DNA from 2 places in the Thermobifida fusca YX genome. Region 2 is predicted to be linked to the other one. Evidence: riboswitches for the same ligand, from Rfam matches in the RefSeq annotation. Region 2 holds a riboswitch; the other holds the start of a gene.

Region 1 (3,407 bases), 400 kb from region 2:
GGCCCAGTCAACTGGAAGTGCGCGCTGCCATCGACGAAACAGCCAGCCAGTTGGCCGCGGCCGAGGAGGTCTGCAAGCGGATCACCGAGGACCTCGGTGACGCCCAGCTCGAACGGGAGCGGGCGGCGGCAGCCGTGGACGCGATCACCGCCCGCCGCCGGGAGGCGGACCGGCGCCGCAGCGAGATTGCGCAGCGCGTGGGCCGTCTCGGCGCTCAAGTCCGCTCAGCCACCCAGGAAGCCGAACGGTACACCGCTGCCGTGGAGAAGGCCGTCCGTGAACGCGAAGCCACCCGGGCAGCCCTTGCGGAACTCGAGGAACGGGTCGCCCAGGCGGAGAGCGAACCCGTGGACGAAAGCGAGCCGGACACGGCCCGCCGTGACCAGTGGGCCGCGGAAGCCGCTCGGCTGCGGTCCGTGGAAATGGAGGCGCGCCTGGCCGTGCGCACCGCTGAAGAGCGGGTCCGCGCGATCACTGGGCGGGCAGAAGGGCTCCTGCGGGCCGCAGCCGCGGAACGCCGGGCCCGGGAGGAGGCGGCCCGTCGCCGACAGCGCCGCGCCGCCCAAGCCAAGGTCGCCCAGGCGGTCGCGGAAGGCGCCTCCCAGGCGCTGGCACGGATCACCGTCTCCCTCGCCGAAGCCGACGGGGAGCGTCGGCTCGCCGAGGAGCAGCGCGACGCCCGGGAAGCCGAACTCAAAACGGTTCGGGTGCGGATCCGGGAACTTTCCACGGAACTGGAGAAGCTGCGCTCCGCCGTGCACAGCGGGGAGATGGCCCGCGCCGAGCGCCGCCTGCGGCTGGAACAGTTGGAGACGCGCGCCCGTGAAGAGTGGGGCATGGAAGTGGAGACGCTCGTGGCCGAGTACGGCCCGCACGTGCCCGTGCCCCCGCCCCCCGGCACCCCGGAGGACGAGGCTGTCCCGGTGCCGTATGTGCGCGCAGTGCAGGAGAAGCGCGCGAAGACCGCGGAACGCCAGCTCAACCAGCTCGGCAAGATCAACCCGCTGGCGTTGGAAGAGTTCGCTGCCCTGGAGGAGCGGCACAACTTCCTCAACGCCCAGTTGGAGGACTTGAAGAAGACCCGCCGCGACCTGATGACCGTGGTCAAAGAGGTCGACGACCGGGTTCAGGAGATCTTCTCCGCCGCCTACGCCGACGTGGCACGGGAGTTCTCCCGCGTCTTCGCGCGCCTCTTCCCCGGAGGGGAGGGGCGGCTCGTCCTCACCGACCCCGACGACATGCTCACCACCGGGGTCGAAGTGGAGGCCCGCCCGCCCGGGAAGAAGGTGAAGCGCCTCTCCCTGCTCTCCGGTGGGGAGCGGTCACTGACCGCGGTCGCTTTCCTCGTCGCGATCTTCAAAGCCCGGCCGTCCCCGTTCTACGTGATGGACGAGGTGGAGGCCGCGCTGGACGACATCAACCTGCAGCGGCTGCTCGTGGTCTTCGAAGAGCTGCGGGCCACGTCCCAGCTCATCGTCATCACCCACCAGAAGCGCACCATGGAGATCGCTGACGCCCTGTACGGCGTGACGATGCAGGGCGACGGGATCTCCCAGGTGATCAGCCAGAAGCTGGAGCGGAAAGCGAGCTGACCTGGCCTGCATTGCTTCGGGGCGACAGCGAGGAGACCACGGCAGACCCCAGGGGAAAGCCCTTTTTGCCCTTTTGGTCCACCCTTCCTGGCGGACAAGATCAGCGGCGGCCTAAGATGGCCTGGTCGCGTCGTACTACGGCGGAAACGCACAGGTACGAGGCGATGGCACCACGTAAGCGAAGTCCGGTCTGAAACCGGCGCTGTCCCCGCAACTGTGACACTCCGCTCCCGCCCCGGCGGGAACGGAGTGGAGCCAGGTCGCCTTGCGTGGTCGCCGACGTTCACTGTTCTCGTGGGAAGAGCGGTCCGTCATTGCTGCGGGCTCTATTCCCCTGACGTGTGCCTAAGGAGCCCCAAGTGCGTGTTGCACGTCGCTTCACCGCGCTGTCGCTTCCTCTCCTGCTTGCCCTCGCCGCCTGCGGCTCCCCCGCTGAAGAACCCGCCGCGGACCAGTCGTCCAGCACAGGAGAGTTCCCCGTGACCGTCGCCGACGCGCGCGGTGACGTCACCATCGAAGAAAAGCCCACCCGCATCATCTCGCTGTCCCCGTCCCTGACCGAGATCCTGTTCGAGGTGGGAGCCGGCGACCAGGTCGTCGCCGTCGACGAATACTCCAACTACCCGCCGGAAGCCCCCACCACCGACCTGTCCGGGTTCACCCCCAACGTGGAGGCGATCGCCGACTACGAACCCGATTTGGTGGTGCTCTCCGACGACAGCAGCGACATCACCGAACAGTTGGAGAAGCTCCACATCCCGGTCCTGCTGCTGCCCGCCGCCGAGAAACTGGAAGACACCTTCGCCCAGATGGAACTGCTGGGCGAAGCCACCGGCAACGCCGACGAAGGCATCGACGCAGCCGAAGAACTGCGGGAACGCATGGACGCCATCGTCGCGGAGGTCGTCGACGACGGCGCAGCCGGGCTGAGCTACTACCACGAGATCGACGCCCAACTGTACTCGGTGACCTCCGACACCTTCATCGGGCAGATCTACGACCTGTTCGGCCTGGTCAACATCGCCGACGAAGCAGAAGACCCCGCGGGCGGCTACCCGCAACTGTCCGCGGAGTTCATCGTCGAACAAGACCCCGACCTCATCTTCGTCTCCTACCCGGGCGGCGTGGACGACGTCCTGGGCCGTCCCGCGTTCGCCACGGTGACCGCGGTGCAGCAGAAGAACGTGGTCGAAGTGGACGCCGACATCTCCTCCCGGTGGGGGCCGCGGGTCGCCGACTTCGTCGAGGAAGTGGCTGAGGCCATCGAAACGGCGCGCAGCGAATGATCAGTGAGCCCTTCCGAGCTGGCCCCCAGGCAGGGCTTCGGATGGGCGTCGGACGCCGGGACCTACTCGGCCCGCTCTGGCTCGGGGTGGGGCTGGTCGCCCTGTGCAGCGCGATGGTCCTGGGGATCAGCGCGGGCGCGGCCTCCCTCACCCCGGCCGAGATCGTCCGGGAGTTCCTGAGCCGCATCCCGTTCCTCGACGTGGAGTCCACGCTCAACGACCGGCAGCGGGCCGTGCTCGACCAACTGCGGGTGCCCCGGGTCGTCCTCGGTGCCCTGGTGGGCGGGCTGCTGGCCAGCGCCGGCGCCGCCTATCAGGGAGTGTTCCGTAACCCGCTGGCCGACCCCTACCTGCTGGGCGCGGCCAGCGGGGCCGGGCTAGGCGCGACCCTGGTCATCGTGGGCGGCGGATTCCTGCCGAGCGGGCCGCAGCTCATCCCGGTCGCCGCGTTCCTCGGGGCCCTGGTCGGGGTGATGTCCGCCTACCTGCTGGGACGCACGGCAGGGGGCGGAGGCACGGCATCCCTGCT
Region 2 (3,407 bases):
TGTCGGCGGGGAGCCGGGAACGGGTCACCCCGGACGCCACCATGCGTGCGTCGGTGAGGATGGGGGCCCCGCCGCGCAGCGCGTCTCGGGCCGCGGGCACCAGGTTGGGGTGGATGACCAGGTCACGGGCGAGGTCGGTTTGGCCGCAGGCGTGGATCATGCGGACCGCAATCTTTTCGGCGTCCGTGGGGAGCCCGGACAGGTCGGCTTCGGCCCGGATGGTGGCGAAGGAGTGCGCGTAGATGGTTGCGCTGTCGGTCTCGTAGGTGTAGCGCCGAGGCGGCGGGGAGAGCGGGGTGGGCCTGTCGGAATGCGGTGTCACGTGCTGCTCCCGAGAAGGACGAGGGTGTGCGGGGTGTGCGGGGCACCGCAGGCGCGTTCGCACCCGGCGATGTGGTAGGGGGATCCGTCGTCGGATGTGTCGGGGGAGGATAGGCGGCGGACGAGCTTGACGGCTTGAGACCGGGTGTCGCCACGGCTGCGAGCACAGCCGGGGGAGCCGATGCAGGCGCTGATCCGGCTCCACGGCGATGCCGGGTCGAGGACCAGCCCGGCTTCCTGGAGCAAAGCTGCGACGTTGCTGGCCTGGTCGGTGGGGACAGGGGTGACGATCACTCCCCGCCACGGGGTGAGGATGATCGTGCTGTCGCTGTGCTCCGCTGCATCCAAGAGAGCCCGCTGCATGGGCGGGGTGAGAACGCCTAGCGGCACTGAACCCGCCACAGCGGATTCAGCGGTGGAAATGGTGATAATTCCGTGAAGGATGTTTCTTCGAAACCGTTCAACGCTCCAGCGATCGCCGCTTTTTGTATGGCGTAAAAAATTGGAAAACTCGACGTTGTTGAGTAGTTCTCGTCCTTTTTTTGGTAGCTGAACGACATTCCATTTTCCCTCGCTTATATCGAGAAAACGGTGAGCGAGATCAAGGATTATATCAACGATTTCTGTAGATGAAATCACAGGCCCTGAAAAGGTGCCGACACGTATTTGTGCCGACCGTTCGTCGATCGCGTAAATTCCTAAGTCGATAGGCATTCCAGCGAGATCGCCGCGGCCGTCATCAAGACCGAAAAGGAACCGTCCGGGCAGCTCTGCCAGTCGTGGATCAGTGCACAGTGCCCGGTCTAGAGCGGAGACGAGGGGGCGAACATCCATTCTGCCACCGATTATTCCGGAAAGGGGAGAAGCGACAATATTGCGTACCCGATCATGGGTAGATGAAGGCAGGAATCCGGATGCTGCCACAATATGAGGTAATTCGTTGGGAATCTGTTGATCATCTGTGACGGGAATCCCTCTGATTTGCACGTTTCCACGTGAAGTTAAATGGAGATTACCGTCGCCGAATTTTGCGGTGATCTGGCTAAGCGTGGCTATCCCGCGACGGCTAATATGCCCCCCGGGAATACGAATACGCAGCAGAGCGCCGTCGGCTGCGAAATGGGGACGCAGCACGCCGGGGCAGCGGTCAGGTGGCTGTAGACAGAACACCGGAACATGGTTGCATACGCTTTCTTGCCCTGCGCTATGGTGGTCGCGTCGTGGTGAACGGGAAGACCGGTGCAAGACCGGCGCGGCCCTCGCCACTGTGATCGAGGAGTCGTCGAGCTTTGCTTGGGGAAACCACCCCGCGGCCACCGGGCACCAGCCTGGGAAGGTCAGCTCGGCGGCGGTGACTCGTCAGCCAGGAGACCGGCCACGACGCGTCATGTCCACGAGGGTTTGGAGACCATGACCATGGCTGATGCTGTGCCGCGTCCTGTACCGCCCGCCGCGGGTCCACCGACTCCCTCGATTGTTGGGGCTGGGACAGGTCGCCGATGCCTCGCATAGCACTGCTTTCCACCTCGGACACCGACCTGCTGTCGGCACGTGCCAGCGGCGCAAACTACGTCTGGGGCAACCCGTCGCGTCTCGACGTCACCGGAACAGATCCCGGTTCGCTCCACGCCCTGCTTCACGGCGCTGACCTGGTAATTGTGCGCATTCTGGGGTCTGCGCGCTCGTGGCAGGAGGGCCTCGACCAGGTTTTAACCCATGGCGTCCCCGTTGTGGTGCTGGGCGGAGAGCAGACCCCGGACGCGGAGCTGATGAGCCATTCCACCGTACCCGTCGGGATCGCTGCTGAAGCCCACCGCTATCTGGCCCACGGGGGGCCCGACAACCTCGCTGCGCTGCATGCCTTCCTCAGCAGCACCGTGCTGCTGACCGGTGGGAGTTTTGATCCGCCGACAGAACTGCCCGAATGGGGCCTGCTTGAGCGGTCCACGCCACCACAGGCGGACCGGGACGGGCTGCCGAGGATTGGCATCCTCTACTACCGCGCCCACCAGGCCAGCGGGAATACTCGTTTCGTCCACGACCTGGCTGACGCGGTCGACGCTACCGGCGAAGCGGTCGCCGTCCCCATCTACTGCACGTCGCTGCGCAGCGCATCCCCGGAACTCCTCGCGGAGCTCGGCACCCTGGATGCGCTGGTCGTCACCGTGCTCGCCGCGGGAGGAACCCGCCCGGCCACAGCCAGTGCTGGAGGCGACGACGAGGCGTGGGACGTTGGTGAACTAGCGCGACTCGACATTCCGATCCTGCAGGCGCTCTGCCTGACGTGGGGGCGTGATCAGTGGAAGGCTTCCGACGAGGGGACGTCCCCCCTCGACTCTGCATCCCAGATCGCCGTCCCCGAATTCGACGGGCGCATCATCACCGTGCCGTTCTCCTTCAAGGAGTTCGACGACGAAGGACTGCCCCACTACGTCACCGATGCGGAACGGTGCCGCCGAGTAGCCGACATCGCCGTCGCTCATGCCCGGCTGCGGCACATCCCACCCGCCCAGCGCCGGGTCGCGATCGTGCTGTCGGCCTACCCCACCAAGCATTCCCGAGTCGGCAACGCCGTGGGCCTGGACACCCCCGTCTCCGCGGTGCGGTTGCTGCGGGCCATGCGGGACGCCGGATACGACCTGGGAGACGGGTTTCCCGGTGTGGACCTGGCGGACGAGACCGAAGCGGGTAACACCCTCATCCACGCCCTCATCGAAGCCGGTGGACAGGACGAGGAGTGGCTGACCGCCGAACAGTTAGCGGGAAATCCGGTGCGCATCCCGGCCGAACGCTACCGGGAGTGGATCGCCGACCTGCCCGGTGAACTGATTGACGCGGTGAACGAGCACTGGGGAGAGCCGCCCGGCACGCTTTTCGTCGACAACGGCGACATCGTGCTCGCTACCCTCCAGGCAGGCAACGTGGTGCTCATGATCCAGCCGCCGCGTGGTTTCGGAGAGAACCCGGTGGCGATCTACCACGACCCCGACCTGCCGCCGTCCCACCACTACCTCGCCGCATACCGGTGGCTGGAATGCGGCTTCGGCGCCCACGCCATCGTCCACCTCGGCAAACACGGCTCCCTG

Evidence for each region. A riboswitch is a leader RNA that binds a small molecule or an ion and turns the genes downstream of it on or off. The one in region 2 is predicted to bind cobalamin.
Region 1: another riboswitch for cobalamin. It lies ahead of TFU_RS03280 (ABC transporter substrate-binding protein); the one in region 2 lies ahead of cobN (cobaltochelatase subunit CobN).

Annotation. Positions count from the first base shown of each region.
Region 1 covers NC_007333.1:758,749-762,155, forward strand. Annotated here, with positions in the region: gene smc (chromosome segregation protein SMC) at 1-1,592, shown strand, start outside; cobalamin riboswitch at 1,735-1,875, shown strand; gene TFU_RS03280 (ABC transporter substrate-binding protein) at 1,952-2,878, shown strand; gene TFU_RS03285 (FecCD family ABC transporter permease) at 2,920-3,407, shown strand, end outside.
Region 2 covers NC_007333.1:356,449-359,855, forward strand. Annotated here, with positions in the region: gene TFU_RS01570 (precorrin-8X methylmutase) at 1-322, opposite strand, end outside; gene cobG (precorrin-3B synthase) at 319-1,491, opposite strand; cobalamin riboswitch at 1,515-1,716, shown strand; gene cobN (cobaltochelatase subunit CobN) at 1,821-3,407, shown strand, end outside.